Regions from separate parts of the Pseudocitrobacter faecalis genome, predicted to be linked through region 2. Evidence: predicted binding sites of a transcription regulator. Region 2 holds the regulator's gene; each other region holds the start of a gene.
The links. The regulator CRP, encoded in region 2, controls carbon source genes, mostly activating them, when cyclic AMP is high. The targets are predictions, from matches to a motif close to ATGTGANNNNNNTCACAT.
Positions count from the first base shown of each region.

Region 1: ACOXYR_RS06075 (CidA/LrgA family protein) is a predicted target of CRP. The motif match lies at 3,562-3,579, and genes of this name have one in related genera.
Region 3: bhsA (multiple stress resistance protein BhsA) is a predicted target of CRP. The motif match lies at 2,751-2,768, and genes of this name have one in related genera.
Region 4: ACOXYR_RS10405 (sugar transporter) is a predicted target of CRP. The motif match lies at 2,503-2,520, and genes of this name have one in related genera.

Region 1 is NZ_CBDDNJ010000002.1:1,160,275-1,166,158, forward strand. It holds gene mglC (galactose/methyl galactoside ABC transporter permease MglC) at 1-319, shown strand, start outside; gene sanA (outer membrane permeability protein SanA) at 579-1,289, opposite strand; gene cdd (cytidine deaminase) at 1,412-2,296, opposite strand; gene ACOXYR_RS06070 (CidB/LrgB family autolysis modulator) at 2,423-3,118, opposite strand; gene ACOXYR_RS06075 (CidA/LrgA family protein) at 3,115-3,513, opposite strand; gene ACOXYR_RS06080 (LysR substrate-binding domain-containing protein) at 3,619-4,542, opposite strand; gene mhbT (3-hydroxybenzoate transporter MhbT) at 4,668-5,884, shown strand, end outside.
Region 2 is NZ_CBDDNJ010000002.1:4,851,966-4,857,849, forward strand. It holds gene argD (bifunctional acetylornithine/succinyldiaminopimelate transaminase) at 1-846, shown strand, start outside; gene ACOXYR_RS23305 (YccS/YhfK family putative transporter) at 839-2,914, opposite strand; gene crp (cAMP-activated global transcriptional regulator CRP) at 2,963-3,595, opposite strand; gene ACOXYR_RS23315 (OsmC family protein) at 3,898-4,302, shown strand; gene ACOXYR_RS23320 (phosphoribulokinase) at 4,416-5,285, opposite strand; gene ACOXYR_RS23325 (YheU family protein) at 5,312-5,530, opposite strand; gene ACOXYR_RS23330 (hydrolase) at 5,527-5,884, opposite strand, start outside.
Region 3 is NZ_CBDDNJ010000002.1:1,827,876-1,833,759, forward strand. It holds gene ACOXYR_RS09490 (peptidase M23) at 1-1,007, shown strand, start outside; gene ACOXYR_RS09495 (hypothetical protein) at 1,012-1,515, shown strand; gene ACOXYR_RS09500 (TetR/AcrR family transcriptional regulator) at 1,957-2,592, opposite strand; gene bhsA (multiple stress resistance protein BhsA) at 2,842-3,099, shown strand; gene ldtC (L,D-transpeptidase LdtC) at 3,200-4,165, opposite strand; gene ACOXYR_RS09515 (fimbrial protein) at 4,619-4,915, shown strand; tRNA gene ACOXYR_RS09520 (tRNA-Val) at 5,042-5,118, opposite strand; tRNA gene ACOXYR_RS09525 (tRNA-Val) at 5,123-5,199, opposite strand; tRNA gene ACOXYR_RS09530 (tRNA-Val) at 5,204-5,280, opposite strand; gene zinT (metal-binding protein ZinT) at 5,520-5,884, shown strand, end outside.
Region 4 is NZ_CBDDNJ010000002.1:2,038,815-2,044,698, reverse strand. It holds gene marR (multiple antibiotic resistance transcriptional regulator MarR) at 1-278, opposite strand, end outside; gene ACOXYR_RS10410 (MarC family NAAT transporter) at 519-1,190, shown strand; gene ACOXYR_RS10405 (sugar transporter) at 1,229-2,428, opposite strand; gene ACOXYR_RS10400 (PhzF family phenazine biosynthesis protein) at 2,626-3,426, shown strand; gene ptrR (putrescine utilization regulator PtrR) at 3,416-4,288, opposite strand; gene sad (succinate-semialdehyde dehydrogenase) at 4,393-5,778, shown strand.

The DNA of each region.
Region 1 (5,884 bases), 3.7 Mb from region 2:
GCTGGTTATCTATGCGCTGTCCGGTGTGTTCTACGCTTTCGGCGGTCTACTGGAAGCGGGGCGAATTGGTTCTGCGACCAACAACCTTGGCTTTATGTATGAGCTGGATGCCATTGCAGCCTGCGTTGTGGGAGGGGTTTCCTTCAGTGGCGGCGTGGGTACGGTGCTTGGTGTGGTCACCGGTGTGATTATCTTTACGGTTATCAACTATGGTCTGACCTACATCGGCGTTAACCCGTACTGGCAGTACATTATTAAAGGGGCAATTATTATCTTCGCCGTAGCGCTGGATTCACTGAAATACGCGCGTAAGAAATAAGTCACGGATAACAAAAAGCCCGAAGCTGTCTGGCTTCGGGCTTTTGTTTATGATTTACACGCGGCCTGTCATGATGTCGTTATTTTTTACCGTACCGAGCAAATTAATCAGCCGACTGGGTGTTGTGGGCATTAAACCCATTTGTAAGCCAAAAGGCCTGAATACTTTATTGACCGTTGCTATCGAATTATTGATTTTATTATTCGCAGGCATTGTCATAATCTGTTCCGGCGTTACGTAATGCGTAATATTTTACACATTACGGTTTCTGCAATTTCAGCAACTGCTCCGGCGTCACTGCCGGGTAGCCCTGGGCATCTTCCGGCACTTCATGCTGTGTCGGAATCGGAATGAGCGGGCCTAAAAATCGCGGTTCACGTTTAAAGACGTAGAGATCGGCCAGCGCACCAAATCGCGCACCGAATTCACGCAGGCGAACGTTCCACATATCTTTCGGCGAAGGCACGGCGTAGCACTGGGCCTGAATGCCCATATGCAGCGCGATAAACAGCGCGCGTTCGCAGTGGAAGCGTTGGGTGATGATAATAAAATCGTTGGTATCGAAGACCTTACGTGTGCGAACGATGGAATCAAGCGTACGGAAACCGGCGTAGTCGAGCACGATATCCGCCGGGTCGACGCCAGCGGCAATGAAATCTTTGCGCATGGTCATCGGCTCGTTATAGCTTTGCAGTGCGTTATCGCCGCTCAGCAGCAGATAATTCACCTTGCCGCTGTTATAAGCATTAAGCGCACCCTGAATACGATAACGGTAATACTGATTAATGACGCCTTTGCGATAATACTTAGCGGTGCCTAATACCACACCGACCTGGCGGTATGGGAGATCCTGCAGATCGTCATAGATATACGGCGCGGTTTTCCAGCTCATCCACCGATCAAGACCTAACACGGTCAACAGCAGCAGGCCGAGCAGGACTAACAGGCTGTAAAACACGCGCTTCAACATAAAAGGCTCAATGATGGTGAAAAGGAGTCTTCAGGCTACTGTACCCGCCGCTTAAGAGCAAGAATCAGCGCGTTAATTGCAGGGAAATTCGCCAGTTGCGGGCTTTCGCCCGCACTGAATGATTAACCGAGAAGGACGCGGTCGATGTTCTGGCAGCCTAACGCTTTGAGCGTCGCCACCGTCGCATCCCACTGGATGAGCGGCGCATCGGCGCGTTCAGCAAGCATCGCGCGGGTAATGGCAGGATAATCATAGCCATGCAGGCTTAACAGATTCAGCGCACCCTGCAACGGCGGTAACGTTGGGTTGAAGGCCGCATTCTCAGCGTAGCTGCCGCTGAAAATCGTACCATCAGCCAGTTCCAGCGCCACGCCAGAAGGCGATTTGCTGTATGGGGTGTGGCTTTTATTCGCGGCTTTAATGGCAGCCTGAGTTAACGCATCGCCTTCCAGTGGGTAACCGTGATCCTGCTCATCCATCAACAGCGTTTTGATGTCGAGATCTTTTGGCCCAAACGCGTCCGGCAAATAATCCTTCAGCGTATGCGGCGTACGGCCCGGCAGGTTGATGCGCAGCGCCAGCCCGCTGTTCAGTTCATTCATAAACTGACGGCAGTGACCGCAAGGGGTGTAGTTAACGGTGATCGCCGCAAGGGCTTTTTCACCGCGCAGCCAGGCGTGGCTGATGGCGCTTTGCTCGGCATGGACGGTTTGTTGCATGGTCGCGCCCAGAAATTCCATATTGCCGCCGAAATACCAGTTCCCACTGACGCCGCGCGCAATGGCGCCAACGTTGAAGTGGGAAAGGTCGGCGCGCGCGCAGGCGGCAGCCAGCGGCAGGAGCGCGAAGGCCAACGCGTCTTCGTCCAGTCCTGTCGCGCTACGCAGCGATGAGACCTGCCCGGCGCTCAGCATTGCGGAGAAGTGTGCATCAGCCAGCACAGGGGCGATGGCTGTTTGCAGGTCCGCAGGCAGTTGCGAAAAAGCAGATTGAAAACGTGGATGCATGTCGTTGCCTCGTAACAGTGTAAGGGTAAACAGTGTACGTGCCGATCACGCTTAAATGAGTGATCTAAATCTCATTATTTATGCAACACATGCAATCGTTTTACAAAATGTGTGACTTGTCGCATTTTAGCCGACCACAGAGAGAATAATCGGGAACAGGAACGGGGCGACGAGCGAGGTAATAATCCCGCACAGCACCAGTGCCAGCGAACTGAACGCGCCTTCCTGATAATCGACTTCTGCACAACGGGCAGTACCGAGGGCGTGCGAAGCTGTCCCCATCGCCAGGCCACGCGCGGCTTTGGTATTAATGCGCATCAGGTTCAGCAGGGTATGGCCAAATACCGCGCCCAGGATCCCGACGAAAATCACGCAGACAGCGCTAATCGCTGGAATGCCGCCAATGCTGCCGCCAACCGCCATTGCAATCGGCGTCGTGACCGACTTCGGTAAAATAGAGGCGGCAATTTCAGGCGATGCGCCCATTAACAGCGCCACCGAGGTACCGGTAATCATCGCGACCACGCTGCCGAAAAAGCAGATGGTGATAATCGATTTCCAGCGCGCGCGGATTTGATGTAACTGTTCATACAGCGGGAAAGCAAGAGCCACGACCGCCGGTTGCAGCAGATCGTTCAGGACTTTGCTGCCCTGAAAATAGTGATCGTAAGGTGTACCTGTCAGTAGCAGGATGGGAATAATCACCACCATCGCCACCAGCAGCGGATTCAGTAGCGGGAATTTGACCCGTGCGGCCAGCCAGCGTGCGGCAAAAAAGACCGCCAGCGTCAGCGGCAACGACCACCAGATAGAGTGCATCATTCGTCAGTTCCTTTTTGACCAACCACTTTGCGCTCGCCATGAATAATGTGCGAACTCCAGCTCACCACCAGGAAAACGACGAGCGTACTGACCGCGCAGGAGACGACGATAGGGCCGAACTGGGCGCTCAGCAGGTCGTAATATTGCATCACGCCCACGCCGATGGGCACGAACAGCAGCGCCATGTAGCGGATAAGAATGTAGCAGCCCGGCAAAACCCACTTCGACGGCAGAATTTGCAGTGCCAGTAAAACGAACATAATTAGCATCCCGATAATACTGCCGGGGATGGTGATCGGTAGCAGCGAGGCGATAAAGATTCCCGCATATAAACAGGCATATATCAGGACGAAAGCACGCAGGTATTGCCAGATAATATTCAGCGATTTGCTCATGTTGGTTACCCTTGATGGAACGCATTCATCATACAATTAAAGCCAGAAATGTGCTACTGATCACATCATGAATTGTGAGCATACCTGACATAGACAAGCGGAACATCAGGCATCTGACAGAAGCGGATGCGATAAATGATAAAGAAAACGACTCAGCGCCTGCGAGGGCTGATCGTTTTTTCTCCAGAATACGCCGACGCTGCCTTTTTGCTCAATTTTGGGCAGCGCGAGAATAGTGAGTTGCCCCTGTTGGGCGTAACGTTCAGCCAGTCGTAAAGAAAGAATAGAAATCATCTCGCTGCTTTGCAGCAGGTTGACGCTGACGTTCATTGAGGCGGATTCGATGGTGTTTTCCGGCAGCATCACGCCGTTATCTACGAGGGCGTTATCAATACTCTGGCGGATGGGCGTGCCGCTCGGCCAGACTATCCAGCGCCAGGGCTCCAGATCCTTCCAGCTTAGACGGTCGTAAGCGGCGAGAGGATGATCGGTGCGGGCAACAAAACAAACGGGTTCCGTATATAACACCTGGTAATTTAACGGCAGTTCCAGCGCTCGCCCACCAATTCGCCCGACCACCACATCCACTACGCCAGACTGCAAATCATGCAGCAACGGCGTCATTACTTTTTCTTCAATGTTCAGATGCAGGGAAGGCATCTCTTTGAGGAGCGGGAAAATCGCCTGCGAGACGCAATCGGTCGCGACCGGCGAGCAGCCGATTTTCAGGCTACCGACCAGGCCACCCTGCTTAAACCGTTCCATCTCAAACTGCGAACGTTCGAGATCGTTGATTAACCGTTGCGCGTGCGCAAGCAGCAGCTTTCCCCCTTCCGAGGGACGTAATCCTTTGCTATGGCGTTCGAAAAGTGTGATCCCGACCTCTTCTTCGAACTGTGTCAGCCACTTGGAAAGGGCAGGTTGGGTGATGTGCATCATTTTCGCCACCTGCGTCAGATTGCACTGTTCGCCCAGCGCGACCAGCATTTGCAGGTGATGAAGCTTCAGTTTCTGCGTCCAGTTTGCCATTAGCAATAACCTCCAGGTTATGACGCTGCATGGAAAGCCATTGTACAACTCATTTCAATTACCACAAAATTGCTACATACAAACAACAAATACAACATCTGCCCTACACACCTGAGGCATTTACCATGACTCAACGACGTGAACTACAAGCTCTGATTGATGCAGCCCCCATCGGCGCGCTCCAGTGGCGTGTCATTATCTGCTGTTTTCTGGTGGTGATGATGGATGGTTTTGACACGGCAGCGATTGGCTTTATCGCCCCCGATATCCGCGCACACTGGCAACTGACGGCAGCAGAACTGGCCCCACTATTTGGTGCTGGCCTGCTCGGTCTTACCGCTGGAGCACTGCTTTGTGGGCCACTCTCCGATCGCTTTGGCCGTAAGCGCGTCATTGAGTGGTGCGTGGCGTTTTTCGGTATCCTCAGCCTGCTCTCCGCTTTTTCACCGGATCTGGAAACGCTGGTGATCTTGCGCTTCTTAACCGGGCTGGGCTTAGGCGGCGCAATGCCCAATACCATCACCATGACCTCCGAATACCTGCCAGCTCGTCGACGCGGCGCGCTGGTGACCCTGATGTTCTGCGGCTTCACGCTCGGCTCCGCCTTTGGCGGGATTGTCAGCGCACAACTGGTTGGCATGATCGGCTGGGCGGGTATTCTGGTACTCGGTGGCGTGCTGCCGATGATCCTGTTCTTCTACTTACTGGTTGCGCTGCCGGAATCTCCCCGCTGGATGGTGCGCCGTCAGCGACCTCAGGCGCACATCGCGAGGCTGGTCAGTGAGATGACCCAGGCGCGCCATGACGACACCATCTTCTGGCTCGATGAACCGACGTCGGTAAACAAAGGCAGCATCGGCCAGCTTTTCGCCGGACGCCAGCTCGCTATCACACTGATGCTGTGGGTGGTGTTCTTTATGAGCCTGCTGATTATCTATTTGCTCTCAAGCTGGATGCCGACGCTGCTTAACCATCGTGGCATCGACCTGCAACACGCGTCATGGGTGACGGCGGCGTTCCAGATTGGCGGCACAATGGGCGCGATTCTGCTCGGCGTATTAATGGATAAATTCAATCCCTTCCGGGTGCTGGCAGTGAGCTACGCGCTGGGCGCGGTGTGCATCGTGATGATTGGCCTCAGTGAAAACGGCCTCTGGCTGATGGCGCTGGCGATTTTCGGCACCGGAATTGGGATCAGCGGCTCGCAGGTTGGCCTTAATGCCTTAACCGCCATGCTCTACCCAACCCAAAGCCGCGCGACAGGCGTGAGCTGGGCAAACGCGATTGGTCGCTGTGGTGCCATTGTCGGCTCGGTTTCCGGCGGGGTAATGATGGCGCTGAA
Region 2 (5,884 bases):
ACGCGTCATAGCCCGTACAAAAGCAAGATTATTGCTTTCCACAACGCTTTCCATGGTCGCTCGCTGTTTACGGTTTCCGTCGGCGGTCAGCCAAAATATTCCGATGGCTTTGGCCCGAAACCGGCGGATATCGTCCATGTTCCGTTTAACGATTTGCACGCGGTTGAAGCGGTGATTGACGACCATACTTGCGCGATTGTGGTGGAACCTGTTCAGGGTGAAGGTGGCGTGCTGGCCGCTACGCCGGAATTTTTACAGGGGCTGCGGGATCTGTGCGATAAGCATCAGGCGCTGTTAGTGTTTGATGAAGTGCAGAGCGGTATGGGGCGTACTGGTTCGCTGTTCGCGTACATGCACTATGGCGTGACGCCGGATATCCTCACCAGCGCGAAAGCATTGGGCGGCGGTTTCCCGATTAGCGCCATGCTCACCACCGAAGAGATTGCCAGCGCATTCCATGTTGGCTCCCACGGCTCGACCTACGGTGGTAACCCACTGGCGTGCGCCGTGGCAGGGGCGGCATTCGATATTATCAATACGCCTGACGTACTCGATGGCGTTCATACCAAACGCGAACGTTTCGTGAAGCATTTGCAGGATATCGACGCGAAGTATGATGTCTTCAGCGATATTCGCGGAATGGGCCTGCTGATTGGCGCGGAGTTGAAAGAACCGTATAAAGGCCGCGCGCGTGAATTCCTTTATGCGGCCGCTGATGCCGGTGTCATGGTGCTGAACGCCGGGCCGGACGTGATGCGTTTCGCGCCGTCGCTGGTGGTGGAAGAGAAAGATATCGACGAGGGTATGACGCGCTTTGCACAGGCGGTGGCGAAAGTCGTCAGTTGATATGCCGGTTTAGCCAGATACCGTGCCGTGGCCGCTGACGCCATGCCACCGACGAAATGGTGTGCATGGTGTTGAGGTGGCCCAGAACACGCTGGAGATGCTGTTCCATGGTGCTGAGTGGCCCGTGGGACAGCGTATCCGGTGACTCCATGATGTTCACATCCCCGCTACTGCCCGATTCATCATACTCCAGCCGCTGCTGACAGCGTTGCAGGGCGACTTCACACGATTCCAGATAACGCTGCATCAGCTCCGGTGAGAGCGTATCGTGCTCACGCGCCAGCGTGGTCATGGCGTTGATATGTTCAACGATGAACTGGCTGTGCGTCACCCAAAGTTTCATATCTTCCAGATAGTGCGTATTAAAGCCCGGCTCCTGCATTGCCTGATTGAGTGAGTTAAACAGGGCGTTATGCGCCTGATTGACGCGCATACGTTGATACGCCAGTTTTTCGGCAGGAGGGTCGTCACTCAAAATTAACTGTATTGCTTCCTGATCCGCTTCCAGCGCGGAGTGTGCATTTTTGCGCAGCAGGCCACTTTGCCACTGCGGCCACAGCCACAGCATGCCGCCAAAAGCAATCAGGCAGCCGATAATGGTGTCGGCGAAACGCGCTACGATAAACTGCTCGCCGTTGAGCGTCAGCAATTGCAGGGTGTACACCGCCGTAATGGTGAAACCGACCGTCGCCCAGCCGTAGCTTTTGCGAATAATCAGATAGCTTATCAGGGTGATCACCAGCATTGCGGTCAGCGCAAACCCTTCCGGGAAATGGTAGTGCAACGTTACGGCGGCAATCACCAGCCCCGCCAGCGTGCCTGCCGCTCGGTGGAAGATACGCACGCGTGTCGCGCCGTAGCCGTTTTGTGTCACCAGCAGCACGGTCATTAAGATCCAATAGGGTTTTGGCAGATGCAGCGCCGCCCCCATCAGGCTGGCGATGCTCAACATGACGCTTAAGCGCGCAGCATTACGCAGCGCGGGCGATTTCAGCGACAGATAGCTTTTCAGCGCCGGGAACAGGGGCAGGCGACGTTCTTTGTCGGCCATCAGGTTTCGCGGATAAAGGGGGCGCTGCGCGCGCAACACTTTGGCGATGCGGCTGAAGTGCCAGGCGCAGAACTGCCCGACCGGGTTATCCGGATGCTGACGGGCAATTTTCTCCAGCGCGCCAATTTGTTTATCCATGTTGAAGCGCGTCGGGAAGCGGTGATAGAGAATATCATCGGCCATGACCCGCAGGCGTGCGGCGACGGTCTGCGCGTTCCAGCGAATCACCGCTTCGGCGTGGCTACGCTCAACCAGCTTTTGCACCTCTTCCGGCTGATGCAGGCTCACTGAAATGTGCTCCTGCAAATCCAGCCCCATCTGGAAGGCGCGCAGCAGACGCTTGTAATCATTGTGTTGATTGGCTGCCAGCATATGCATTTGCTGGTAACACTGGGAAATCAGATCGACCACTTTCTGCTGACGGTTAAGCAACGGCGGCAGGGCGGTATTGGGATCGGTATGTTGCGTCAGCAAGCTATATTTAGCTTCGCAGTACTCGGCCAGTTGGCGATAGAGCAGGCTCAACGACTCGCGCAGCGGTTGTTCACGCCACAACCAGAACCAAAACCAGTTAAACAGCCCGTACCACAACGTGCCGAGCGCGTAGATAAGTAGCGGCTCCCAGATGGGCATATTGCCCGCCAGGCTCAGGGTAAAAATGGCGGCTATCAGCGAGGCCGGAAGTAATCGCCCGTGCAGGGCGCTGATTTCGGCGGTAACGCCCAGCACCATCGCCAGCCCGGTGAGGATAAACGGTAGCGGGATATCATCGGCCAGCAGCAGTTGCACAATCAGGCTGCAACCAGCGAACAGCGACCCACCGATAATCAGGCGTTTGAAGAAGCGTTTATGAGGAGTATCCAGCCCGGCGATGTTGCAGCAGGCAGGCACCAAAGAAAACAGTAAACCGTGTTGAAGTTGGCCGAGGATCAGGCCGACGGCGACCGGCAAACATAACACCAGCGTTTGCCGCAGTGCATAGTTGACTTCCGGGTGGTAAATCAGCCTGCGCCACATAAGAGACAAAAACGGCGTATTGTGCGAACAATACGCCGTCAGACGAGATTAACGCGTGCCGTAAACGACGATCGTTTTACCGTGTGCAGAGATCAGGTTCTGATCTTCCAGCATCTTCAGGATGCGGCCCACTGTTTCGCGGGAGCAGCCGACGATCTGACCGATTTCCTGACGGGTAATTTTGATCTGCATACCGTCCGGGTGGGTCATGGCATCCGGCTGTTTCGCCAGATTCAGCAGCGTCTGCGCGATACGACCGGTTACGTCGAGGAACGCCAGGTTACCGACTTTCTCAGAGGTCACCTGCAGACGGCGCGCCATCTGAGAGGAGAGACGCATCAGGATATCCGGGTTAACCTGGATAAGCTGACGGAATTTTTTGTAGGAGATTTCAGCCACTTCACAGGCGGTTTTCGCCCGAACCCAGGCGCTACGTTCCTGACCTTCTTCAAACAGGCCCAGTTCGCCGATGAAATCGCCCTGGTTGAGGTAGGAAAGGATCATCTCTTTGCCTTCCTCATCCTTGATGAGTACTGCCACGGAGCCTTTAACGATGTAATACAGCGTTTCCGCTTTTTCACCCTGGTGAATCAGCGTGCTCTTCGATGGGTACTTATGAATGTGGCAATGAGACAAGAACCATTCGAGTGTCGGGTCTGTTTGCGGTTTGCCAAGCACCATGCGCGGTTATCCTCTGTTATAAGCTATCGCCAGCGGCATAAATCAGGCCGCCACTGGTTGAAATAATATCCTTCCCTCTACCTGGGAAGTTGGCCGTCAAAGATTGTCGCGACCAGTAAGTGATGTCCTCTGCATACATGCAGTACGTTTATGTATCTCTGTAGCATCCCGACTGTTTTAGCATAGCTTTCGCCGTGTGTCTCCTGGTGTCTCGCTTCAGCATGACCCAGGTCTACTTCCGTTGCGAGATTTGTTATGTGCGCGTAATCTGACAATAAATTTGCAACTCTGGAGTGACAATTATGCAAGCGCGTGTGAAATGGGTGGAAGGGTTAACCTTCCTGGGTGAGTCGGCTTCCGGGCACCAGATTTTGATGGATGGCAACTCAGGTGATAAAGCGCCAAGCCCCATGGAAGTCGTGCTGATGGCGGCGGGTGGCTGTAGCGCCATCGACGTGGTGTCTATTTTGCAAAAGGGCCGCTATGACGTGACCGATTGTGAAGTTAAATTGACGTCTGAACGCCGTGAAGAAGCGCCGCGTCTGTTCACGCATATTAATCTGCACTTCATAGTGACCGGCAAAGAGCTGAAAGATGCGGCGGTGTCCCGTGCCGTAGATTTGTCGGCTGAGAAATATTGTTCAGTGGCGCTGATGCTGGGCAAAGCGGTGAACATTACCCATTCTTATGAGGTGGTGGAGGGGTAAGTTGACGGCCCCCCTCACTCCGGCCCTCTCCCAGAGGGAGAGGGAGAAAACCGCACAATCGGTACCCTCTCCCTCTGGGAGAGGGTTAGGGTGAGGGGCCCAGCCCGCACCGTTCACCCAATCTTCTTCCCTTCCATCAATCTCTGCACCAGCGGCGTCATGATCAATTCCATCGCCAGCCCCATCTTGCCGCCGGGAACGACCAGCGTATTCATATGCGAGATGAATGATCCCTGCAGCATCGCCAGCAGCCAGGGGAAATCGATATTGTCGAGATTGCGGAAGTGGATCACCACAAAGCTCTCATCCAGTGACGGAATGCCTTTGGCGGCGAACGGGTCAGAGGTGTCGACCGTCGGGACGCGCTGGAAGTTGAGATGTGTGCGTGAGAACTGCGGCGTGATGAAGTTGATGTAATCTTCCATTGAGCGCACGACGGAATCCATCACCGCCTCGCGGGAGTGACCGCGCTCGCTGGTGTCGCGGATCATCTTCTGGATCCACTCCAGGTTAACGATTGGCACTACGCCGACCAGTAAATCCACATGTTTCGCCACATCGTGATGCGGCGTCACCACGCCACCGTGCAGCCCTTCAAAAAACAGCACGTCGGTTGGCTCTGGCAGAGGTTGCCACGGGGTGAAGGTTCCCGGCACCTGATTCCACGGCACCGCTTCATCGTAGGTATGCAGATATTTTCGCGACTGTCCGGTGCCGCTGTGCCCGTACTCGCGGAACGTCTGTTCCAGCAGGCTGAAGTCGTTGGCATCCGGGCCGAAGTAGCTGATATGGCGCCCCATATCGCGCGCCTTACGGATGGCTAAGTCCATTTCCGGACGCGTGTAGCGGTGAAAACTGTCGCCTTCCACCTCTGCGGCGTGAAGCTTAAGCTGGGCGAAAATTTTGCGGAACGCGAGGCTGGTGGTGGTGGTTCCCGCCCCGCTGGAACCCGTGACGGCGATAACCGGATGTTTGGCAGACATAGCGAACAACTCCCGAGTCGGTAAGATTAACCGCGAAACTGGCTGCGGGGCATGATGTTGACGGTTTCATGAAGTTCCGACCACACCAGAACCGCTTCGCCGCGTTGTAGTTGCTGTTTTACGTCGGCGACCTTTTGCGCAAGTGAACGTTCATATTCACCATAATCGGTGCCTTCACGCAACACAAAGCTTTCAATCAGGTTATCGAGCGTTTCAGGGTCGATATCTTGCCAGGGAATGATCATCTTTCACCTCCAAGCCACGGCATCAGCCAGTCGGGAATACGTCTCTCCAGCCACATTTGCGGTCGCCGGAAGGTACCGCCGATAAAGCCAACGTGGCCGCCATGTTCCGTTAACTGGTATTCGACGCAGGCAGGAAGTGTGTCAGCGTCAGGGATAACGTGGTGATCCATAAACGGATCATCCTTCGCGTGAATAATCAGCGTCGGAATCGCTATCTGATTGAGCAACGGCATGGCGCTACATTGACGATAATAGTCGATAGCGTCGGCGAAACCGTGAATTTTGGCGGTGATCAGGTCATCAAATTCACGAATTTTGCGCACGCGCTTAAGCTGGCGTAAATCGACCGGCAGC
Region 3 (5,884 bases), 3.0 Mb from region 2:
CCCGCAATGACCTAAGTCGGATGATTTGTCATTTTCCGCTAGAATGGGACAGCGCCACCGTGGAATCACGGTTTGAGTGGCTGAAATCCCCCAATGACGTACTGAGTAAGCCGATGACAGAGCCTGACCTAGATTTGCTGACAGAACACTGTAAGGCACTTTGTTTGGTAGAGAATCCTTTACCTGCCAGGCGTGTATGGCATTTTGATCCCAGACAGTTTATTGCACATTTCAGGAAATGTGGGTGGTTAGGAGAAAATGATATTTTAAGTCTGGTAAGACGTTATCAAAATGCTTATCCCATGACATCAGAACTTACAAGACCATTAAGTAAAGACACTCTCATTGAGCGGATTACTAGCCAAGGACAAAATAGCAATGGTGAGGTGATAAGACCTGCAGGGTTGAAAAATGAACTATCGAAGTCACTAAGGAAGTACTTAATTACAACTCCATTGCGGATTGCGCATTATTTCGGTCAGATGGCGAGAGAAACAGGCAGATTTGCGTCTTTTATAGAAAATGGTGATTTGAGTTATTTTAATATGTATGAGCCAGGAACAGAACAGGGACTTAAACTTGGAAATAATGTTGTTGGTGATGGCGCAAGATTTAAAGGCAGAGGTACCATACATCTAACTGGTCGTGAGAATTATAGAAATTATGGAAAGTATAGGAATCCGTCAGATGATGATTTTTTTACTACAGAACCCAATAACCAACTCCCAGTTGAAAATGCTTATTTTTCTTGCGATGCAGGGGGATACTTTTGGGCAAGTAAGCAAAAATACATAATGGTAAGCCATCGATTGACACCTAGCGGCAGTTTAGGCGTTAATTATTGGGCGGATAAAGGATGTAGTTTGTCACATGCAAGAGAAGTTACACGGCGAATAAACCCAGCAGCAGATGGCTTCGATTTAGTTCGTTGGCCAGTTTTTGAGCATTCTTGGTATGTATTGAATGATGAAATAACACCTCCATTAAATTACATAAGGATTATTTAAAACAATGGATTTTAAAAAAACATTAATCGGTTTGGTAGGCTTGATATTTATTTCACTGCCTTTTGCGGCAAAGTGCTCTCAACTCAAAAATTTGAATGATTACTCAGTGATGCTTTGTGGAAAAGTGTCAAATAAAATCCTGGATGATATTGGTGAGTATAAAGCAAGAGATAAAAAATCCGAAATGGTAGACTTACTGATATTAATTAGTAATGACGAACCTAACGGTGTTTCTGAGACAAGAGTGATTTCTAATGGTGAAATATATTTTAAGGGGGGGGGTACCATGAACTTTGATGCCTCATTCATTATGACAATAAATGGTGGAGTTCATACTGACACTGTCACTTATATATCAAAGAAGAATAAAATTATCGGGGGCTATTTTTATAATGATGAGAGTAAAACCGATAAGCCTAAAGAAGTATATATCTCAAACACAGGAGCTGTATATCATATAAATATTGAAAGTGTAAGCGATGATAAATGTCTTGATAAATTCAAGTAACGATAACGCAAGGGGGATTGATTGGATTTACATTGTCGTTAATTAGCCCTGAATATAATAAATAATTATGAGCGGATGGGTGTGGATTTCGATAAACTTCCGCGCCATAATAATACTTATGGCTATATTGATGTCGGGATGGCTTTTTCTAGCAAGCGAGACAATGTTCTGGCCTGGTATATAAAAGTAAAAACCGGTAATTTTTATAAACCCAGCACAGATCGGGGGGCTCTGGCATCAGCAAATCTTATCATGTACAGATGTGTCGATTTTTATCATTCGAAAGAATTAGATGTTTATCTTCGCAAGATTATCTATCAAAGACTTGAACCTATTCAAAACAATGCGCTTGATGATGAAAAGCAGAACGCATTTATCGTAACGGGGAGTTCTTCACATACCAGAGCTCCCCGTCTCATCTGTTACTGCATTGCCAGAAAATCACTCACCCAACATATGCGGCCACAGCCCCAGCGTCGTGCGGGTAATCTGCATCAATGTGTCAAAGCTTGCGCCTTCGCGGGCGCTAATCGACATGCCCTGCAATACGCAGCTTAAAAACAGCGCCAGCTCTTTCACATCTTTCCCAGCCGGAATTTCGCCTTTCTCCTGACGATGCTGTAAAAACTCGCGCAGCGTTTGTTCCTGAACGGCGTGGCGGGATTTAATGGTTTTCGCTATCTCTTTTGACGATGCCGCCAGCGCGGCTGAGGTGTTAATCATGAAACAGCCCGCAGGCGTGTCTTTACTGGTGTAGCAAGTCGCGACAGCGGTGAAGTAATCCTTCAGCGCCTCATCAACTGGCTTGTCATCACAGCAGAGCTTCGCTTCATGTTTTGCGGCGAAGTGAGCGATGTAGTGATCGAGAACGGCACGGAAGAGCCCCTCTTTATTCACGAATTCTGCATACAGGGTAGGTGCTTTTGCCCCCGTGGCCTCTACGAGATCGGAGAGTGACGTGGCTTCGTAGCCATGCTGCCAGAAAAGCGTCATTGCTTTATCCAGCGCAGCTTCCCGGTCAAATACTTTTGGTCGACCACGGCCCTTTTTAGCGCAACTTTGCGTCTCAGTTGTCATAGTGCCGTTGTACCTCTTTCGGTTTAAGTGAACGCTCATTATAAAAATAATCGCTTCAGGCTGCCAGCGGTGAATTCCCAAAAATAAATAATTCATATGGGTATGAAAAATAGGCTGATTTTAATTATTTAAATGATCGTTATAAAAATCATGTTGACGAGTGATCCAGATCTCATTATCATTACCTTATCGATCGTTAAGTTAATAAAGATTGCTCTACATCATAGTTCATCTGCATAGGTCATAATCATGAAAAACGTAAAAACTCTGGCTCTCGCCGCTGTTCTGAGTTCACTCTCATTTGCAAGTTTCGCTGCGGTTGAAGTTCAGTCCACCCCGGCGGATCAGCATAAAGTCGGTACCATTGCGGCATCAGCAGGCCCGAACCTGGCTTCTCTGGAAGATCAGCTGTCTCAGAAGGCAGACGAAATGGGCGCTAAATCGTTCCGTATCACTTCCGTAAGTGGTCCGAACAACCTGCATGGTACGGCTGTTATTTATAAATAAGCATTAACTCCCTCATTAATGCCGTTTTAAATAAGCCACTGCCACAAAAAAGCCCTGAGTGATCACATCACTCAGGGCTTTTGCTTGTCTGGAATCAGCGTTACATCGATTGCTCTTGCCCAATGCGATGGCGGGTGACGTCAACTGGCATGCCGGAGCGCAGCTCCATCGCATAGTTCATCACATCCGTATTCGTTTGTGTCTTTTCTTTAAACGCGCGCATCGTCTCATTCAGCACGATAGGCAGCGTTTTCGGGTCATCATCGATATGTTTCGATAGCGGTTGGTGAACTTCAACTAAATGTACGCCGCCAGGTTCGACCGAGGCTTTAATTGGCGTGTTGATGATATTCACTTTGGTACCCGGGGTAACTTTCTCAAACAAGTTGCGGATATCACCGTCACGCAGGCGAATGCAGCCGGAACTGACGCGCATGCCGATACCAAAGTCGGCGTTGGTTCCATGCAGCAGATAAACGCCGCCCTGAGCCGCCAGGCGAATGGCGTGATGGCCCATTGGATTATCCGGGCCAGCTGGCATTACCGCCGGCAGAATAATGCCCTGTGCTTTATAACGCGCGCGAATATTTGCCGTGGGAGTCCAGGTTGGGTTGGCACGTTTGTCCGAAACGGTGGTCACCATGGTTGGGGTCACCGTATCACCGCCTAACTGACCAATGCCAATAGGGTAGACGGTTACTTTGTTGCTTCCTGGTGGGTAGTAATAGAGGCGCAATTCCGCGAGATTGATGACGATGCCTTCACGCGGCACGTCCGGCAAAAGCGTTTGCAGCGGAATCGTCAGCACGCTGCCCGCACGCGGAACGTAAGGGTCTACGCCCGGGTTTGCCTGCAACAGAGCAAGGAAACCGACGTTATACTTTTTAGCGATTGCCTCCAGCGAGCCCCCGTCATTCTCAACTACGTGATAGCGGTTCTCCCCGACGAGACGGCTGCCGTTGGATGGCAGCGGCCAGGTATTGGCGGAAACGGGCAGACTCCACGCTACGGTGGCGGCAAGCGCAATGCCCATTGCCCAGCGGGTAAAACGTCTTTGTTTACTCATCATGTTTATCCAGTTAACAAGTCGCTAAAACATAAACGGATATTATGATTGCTGAAAGTGTCGGGAAGTGAGGCGCGATTGCAAGTATGTGTAAATGTTTCCGATTAGCGGCTCTTTAAGCCAGGACTACCAGCCCGAGCAGAACGCTATTTTGACCATGACCTGCATTTCTCGCGGACCATCATCATGTCGCAAATAATATGAGGATGAGATCTACGACACGTATCTGCGTCAGATCTCATTTTTGATTATCGAGAGAAGATATTGCGGGTAATACTATTTTCAGCCGTAAAAAATCACGCTACATTAATTCTGAGCTTGAGAAAATTCTTAAATGATTCTCAGTTTGTTGGGATGTGATGTGGGACGGTTGAAATAAACGCTTATCAATGATTGATGGGTTTTCGTTCACCGCGTCACCGGACTTTCTCACAGGACGTGAGGTATACACGGATGAAACGTACTCTTCAGTATGGCCTGATGGCCGCTCTCTTTGCATGCCCGCTATTAGCGAACGCTAATTCAGGGGTGATTCATTTCCGCGGCTCGATTGTTGAAGAAGCCTGCCGCGTCAATCCTGAGCGTGATGTGGTTCACGTCTCCTGTTTCCGTGACGGAAAGCAGCAGCGTGAAACGCAATCGTTACGTGAGGGCGCTCAATTTACAATGATGCAGCATCTCGCGACTGCACAAGTTTATAGCGTTGCAGACCATCCTGATTTACAGGTATTACAGATTACTTATCGCTGAACAACATTGAAGGCATCGTGGGTAATGGGCAAATCGTTGTTCATTACTCATGGTGCTTTTTATTTATTCGAAATAACTAATGCGCAGAAAACAAAGGATAAGAAAAAGAGGGGAGAGAAAAGAGAATGGTGCGTTCGATTGGACTCGAACCAACGACCCCCACCATGTCAAGGTGGTGCTCTAACCAACTGAGCTACGAACGCATAATGGTGCGTTTAATTGGACTCGAACCAACGACCCCCACCATGTCAAGGTGGTGCTCTAACCAACTGAGCTATAAACGCAAAATGGTGCGTTCGATTGGACTCGAACCAACGACCCCCACCATGTCAAGGTGGTGCTCTAACCAACTGAGCTACGAACGCATTGTTGCCGTGACAACGGGGACGAATATTAGCGGCAGCCGCGGGATGTGGCAAGGGGAAAATGTGCAATTTCATGTGACTGGAGAAGTTTTACGCATATCTGGCGCATTTTTCTGCCGTTAAGGTTTAATCGTTGACCCACGGTGCTTCCGGGTGAGAGAGGTGATGACATTATGCTCGTCTCGTGTTGATGTTTGATATGTTATAATATAACATTCATTTTTTTCGCGAATGAGGGAATGACGTTGAAGCATCTGGGGAAAATAACACTGACCATTGCTGCGCTGATGACGAGCAGCGCGGTGTCCGCACATGGGAATCACAGTCATGGCGTACCTTTGACGGCAGCCGAACAGCAGGCGGCAAACGGTATTTTCGAGGATAGCGCGGTAAAAGATCGTGCGCTTTCTGACTGGGATGGCGTGTGGCAATCCGTTAACGGCCTTCTGCTAAATGGCGACCTTGATCCGGTATTTAAGCAGAAAGCAGCAAAGGAATCAGGCAAAACTGCCGAGCAAATCAAGGCTTACTACCGCAAAGGGTATGCCACCAATGTCGAAACGATTGGTATCGAAAATGGGGTGATGGAGTTCCATATAGGCGA
Region 4 (5,884 bases), 2.8 Mb from region 2:
TTGTCATGAGGATTCGGCAAACGGGCAATCCAGCCCCGGCAAAGCAATCGGTCAAGCATTCTGGTAAGCGCGCCCAGATCGACCGACAGGATTTTCTTCAGCTCTACCGGTGTAATGCTGCCTTTACAGCGAATAGAGCAGAGCACCCTGAACTGTGAGGAAGTAATGTCTTCAGGCGATAGATGCTCGTTGAGTAAGCGATCTTTTTTTTGATTAACCATGTGAATCAAATGCCCAAGCGGGATTATTTCATCAAAGAGGTCGCTTGTGATGTTCACAATGGTTGCCCTGGCAAGTACTTTAGTTGCGGAGGATATTATTTCTCGTGCAATCATAAGTCAACTGAATGGATTGAGGGATGCCACGATTTGCTAAAACGCTGAACAGAGAGTATCCAACTACAATAAAGAGGACATTCTGTACAAAGGGCCCACATAGCAAGAGATGCTGCGAAAACGCTATACTGCATCGCGTAGACTGCGAACTTATTCGTAAAACAGAGAAGGCTAGTATCTCATATGATTGAACTTTTTCAGGCAATCGGGCTTGGTCTGGTGGTGCTTTTACCGCTGGCAAACCCGCTCACCACCGTGGCGCTTTTTCTCGGATTAGCGGGAAATATGAATGCGGCAGAACGTAACCATCAGGCGCGCATGGCCTCTATTTATGTCTTCGTCATTATGATGGTTGCCTACTATGCCGGTCAGTTGGTGATGAATACATTCGGTATTTCAATACCTGGTCTGCGTATCGCCGGCGGCTTGATCGTCGCGTTTATCGGTTTCCGCATGCTTTTCCCGCAGCAGAAAGCCCACGAATCACCGGAAGCGTCCAGCAAATCAGAAGAGCTGGAAGATGAGCCGACCGCCAATATTGCGTTTGTGCCGCTGGCCATGCCGAGCACGGCGGGGCCGGGTACTATCGCCATGATTATCAGCTCGGCGTCTACTATTAAACACGGCGTGAGTTTCCCGGAATGGGTAGTGCTTGTCTCGCCGCCCATTATATTCGCGCTGGTGGGGATTATCCTGTGGGGTAGCCTGCGCAGTTCCGGGGCGATCATGCGCTGGGTAGGGAAAGGTGGCATCGAAGCCATTTCGCGCCTGATGGGATTCTTGCTGGTGTGTATGGGCGTGCAGTTTATTATTAACGGCGTGGTGGAAATCATTAACACCTGGCCGGGCGCGTAATGCAGGGAGCCGGGGATGTCAGCCCGGCTCCCGAATCCTCACGAGCGGTGCGCCTGCTCTTCTAATGACGCTGTGGGCCAGCGGCGGAAGATAATCACCGACCAGATCAACGCGGCAATCGCCGGAACCGCCCCGACGTAACCGATTGAGGCCATTGAGAAGTGGCTACTTATCTGGCTTCCCAGCAGCGCGCCCGCGCCAATACCAATATTAAAGATCCCGGAAAACAGCGACATCGCCACGTCTGTTGCATCTGGTGCCAGCGACAGCACTTTCACCTGCATGCCCAGGCCGATAATCATAATCGCAATACCCCAGAAGACGCTCAGCACCGCAAGATGGCTGGCCTGATGGGACGCCGGCAATAGCAGCAGCAGGCAAATCAACAGCAGGCCGATTGCGCTGGTGATGAGACCAGAAGCGTGCAGGTTACCCAGTTTCCCGAACAGAATACTGCCGATGATGCCCGCACCGCCAAGAATCAACAGCAGCACGGTGGCAAAATTTCCGCTCAGCCCAGCGACGTTCTGCACAAAAGGTTCGATGTAGCTATACGCGGTGTAATGAGCGGTCACCACAACCACGGTCAGCAGATAAATGCTGACCAGTGCCGGGCGACGAAACAGCACAGGCAGGCTTTTCAGGGAACCCGAATGTTCACTCGGCAGTTTGGGCAGCAGTTTAATCAGCGCCACCATGGTCAGCAGCGCGCCAATACCGATAGCAAGGAAGGTGGTTCGCCAGCCAAAATATTGCCCTACGATGCGGCCAATCGGAATGCCAAACACCATCGCCAGCGCGGTACCGGTGGCAATCAGACTTAGCGCTTGCGCGCGTTTTCCGGCAGGCGCCATGCGGATGGCCAGGGACGCGGTAATCGACCAAAACACGGCATGGGCAAAGGCGATGCCGATACGGCTGGCAACCAGCACGCTAAAGTTCCAGGCGAAGAAAGAGAGTATATGGCTGGCAATAAACAGCGCAAACAAGCCAATTAACAACTTGCGGCGCTCCATCTGGCTGGTCAGCAGCATAAACGGCAGCGACATCAGCGCGACGACCCATGCATAGATTGTCAGCATGATACCGACCTGCGCCGTGGTCATGGCAAAACTGTCGGCAATATCAGAAAGCAGGCCCACCGGCACAAACTCGGTGGTATTAAAGATGAAGGCTGCGATGGCGAGCGTCACCACCCTAAGCCATGCGATGTGGCGCGAGACTGTGTTGGTTGTCATAGGATTTTCTGGGGTAGTTTGATCGGGATGAGACGTGCGATCTTAAAGCCAATGTTGGCTGAATGACAATCATTTTGTGACTTGGATCTCATTTTGTAGTTATTAGCTCAATGGCGTTGCCAACGATTTTCCTCACCGTCTGCCGCGACCCGCAGATTTGTGTCATTTTAACGATTGAATAGCGACAGGAGATCAGAATGCGGGAAATTGATATTTATCTGGTGGATGCGTTTAGTGAGCGTCCGTTTGAGGGGAATGCGGCGGCGGTATGTGTGCTGGAGAACTGGTTACCCGATACATTATTACTAAAAATGGCCCAGCAGCATAATCAGTCAGAAACCGCATTTGTGGTACAGCAGCCGAGTGGCTTTGCGTTGCGCTGGTTTACCACCCGCCAGGAAGTCAATTTATGCGGGCACGCGACGCTTGCCACGGCGCACGTTATTTTTCAGCAACTGCATTATCCGGAACGCACAATTCGCTTCGAAACCGCATCAGGACAACTGACGGTCACGCGCGATGGCGAATGGCTGACGCTTGATTTTCCGATGGGCGAGACGCAACCCGCGACGCCGCCTTCCGACATGCTTGCCGCGCTGGGGATTACGGATTATCTGCATGCACGTAAAGGCCGCGCCTGGGTTATTGAGCTGGAAAACAGACAGCAGGTGGAAGCCGTGACGCCGAATATTAGCGCTATGATCCCCGGAGAACATAAAGTGGCGATTACTGCACGCGGCGACGGTGCGTATGATTTTGTCAGCCGATTTTTCTCGCCGGGCGAAGCGGTGTGGGAAGATCCGGTGACTGGCTCGTCGCATACTATGCTCATTCCCTACTGGGGCGACAAGCTTGGGAAAACGCACATGCTGGCGCGTCAGGTTTCCGCACGCGGTGGCGATGTACGCTGCGAATGGCAGGGGGATAGGGTATTGATGGGCGGGAAAGCGTCCCTCTATTTGAAAGGAACGCTTTTTTTGCCTGAGGCTAGTCTTTAAGTTTTTGAGGCTCATCCAGCAATTCAATAAACGCCTCTAACTGGCGGCTTTTCGCGCCACGTCGCCAGACCAGCCTGGTCGTCAGCCAGCGCCATTTTTCCGCCAGCGGCCAGGCTTCGACCTGGTGGTGTCCGGGCATGCTTTCCAGCATACTCCGCGGCATCAAGGCCAATCCCGCCCCGGCAATCACGCAGGCCAGCATCCCGTGATAGGATTCCATCTCGTGAATTCTGCCGGGCGTGGCGTGATCCGCCTGAAACCAGCTCTCGAAATGGCGACGATAAGAGCAATTGGCCCGAAAAGCGTAAATGCTCGTGCCGTTGACGTCGCTGGCGCGAGTAATTTTAGGGTGCCCATTCGCCGCAACGATCATCATCTCTTCCTGATATACCGGCATGCCTTCCAGACCGGGATGCATCACCGGGCCGTCAACAAAGGCCGCACTCAGCGAGCCTTCTAAAACGCCGTCGATCATGGTGCCGGAAGGGCCAGTCGCCAGATCAAACTGAATCTTCGGGTAACGCTGGTTATAACGCGCCAGTGTTTCCGGAATGCGAACGGCGGCGGTGCTTTCCAGCGCGCCGAGGGAAAATAAACCCTGCGGTTCATCTCCGGCGACCACCATACGGGCTTCATCGACCAGCGCGAGGATCTGCTGGCTGTAGCGCAGAAAACTGTGCCCGGCGGGGGAAAGGCGCAGACGTTGGCTTTCGCGGATAAACAGTTCAACACCCAGATCCGCCTCCAGTTGGCGAATACGGGTGGTGAGATTCGAGGGTACGCGGTGCACAACCTGCGCGGCCTGGGTAATGCTGCCGGTTTGTGCGACGGCGTTGAACATCTCAAGCTGCGTCAGGTCCATGGTGTTCTCAATTCGTGAATGGTGAGCTTAATATTATTCAGTTTTCATAAAGACGACAAGCGTCCAGAATGACAACATCACATCACCGGATAAGAGAGAAGAGAATGACTTCACCTGCAACTCACGCGATTTCCATCAACCCGGCTAATGGCGAAACTCTGTCGGCATTGCCGTGGGCGACAACCGCACAGGTCGATGAATCTATCGCCCTTGCCGATGCTGGCTATCGCCAGTGGCGTAATACCTCCGTCACGGCGCGCGCAGCGGCATTACGTGCTGTTGGCCGCGTACTGCGTCAACGTGGCGAAGAGATGGCACAAATGATGTCCCTCGAAATGGGCAAACCGATTGCTCAGGCGCGCGGGGAAGTCACGAAATCCGCCAGCCTTTGCGACTGGTACGCCGAGCATGGCCCGGCGATGCTGAATACCGAATCCACGCTGGTGGAGGATAACAACGCTGTTATTGAATATCGTCCACTGGGGCCGATTCTGGCAGTTATGCCGTGGAACTTCCCGTTGTGGCAGGTGCTGCGCGGCGCGGTGCCAATTCTGCTGGCCGGGAATAGTTATCTGTTAAAACATGCGCCTAATGTGATGGGCAGTGCGCAACTGATCGGTAAGATCTTCCTCGAAGCGGGCGTTCCTGCGGGCGTTTTCGGCTGGGTGAATGCGACCAATGAGGGGGTTACGCAGGCGATTAACGACGCGCGTATCGCCGCTGTCACGGTAACGGGAAGCGTGCGTGCTGGCCGCGCGATTGGCGCTCAGGCCGGTGCCGCGCTGAAAAAATGCGTGCTTGAGCTGGGCGGTTCCGATCCCTTTATTGTGCTGAACGATGCGGATCTTGATACCGCGGTGCAGGCGGCAGTTATCGGGCGTTATCAGAATACCGGGCAAGTTTGCGCTGCGGCGAAGCGCTTTATTGTTGAAGCCGGGATCGCGGATGCTTTTACACGCCGATTTGTTGCGGCAACCGAGCAACTGAAAATGGGCGATCCGCTGGACGAGCAAAACTATTTAGGCCCGATGGCGCGCTTTGACCTGCGTGATGAACTGCATCAACAGGTTCAGGCAACGCTTGCCGAAGGCGCGACTCTGCTGTTAGGTGGCGAAAAAATGGCCGGAAACGGTAATTATTACGCGCCGACCGTGCTGGGGAATGTCACGTCAGAGATGACTGCGTTTCGTCAGGAAATGTTTGGCCCGGTCGCGGCAATTACCATTGCGCGCGATGCCGATCATGCTCTCGAACTGGCAAACGACAGTGAGTTTGGTCTTTCAGCGACGGTTTTCACTGCCGATGACGCACAGGCTCAACGCTTTGCCGCACAGCTCGAATGCGGCGGAGTATTTATCAACGGTTACAGCGCCAGTGACGCGCGCGTGGCTTTCGGTGGCGTGAAGAAAAGCGGATTTGGTCGAGAGCTGTCGCATTTTGGTTTGCATGAATTCTGCAACGTACAAACGGTGTGGAAAGACCGTCGATAATCTCGAAAAAAGAGTGTTTATCAAAGCGTAAACAGGGATGGCGCGGCGTAAGATGGTTGTGGGTGCTTGAGGCTATCTGTCTCAGGCATTTGCAGGATGGCAGATA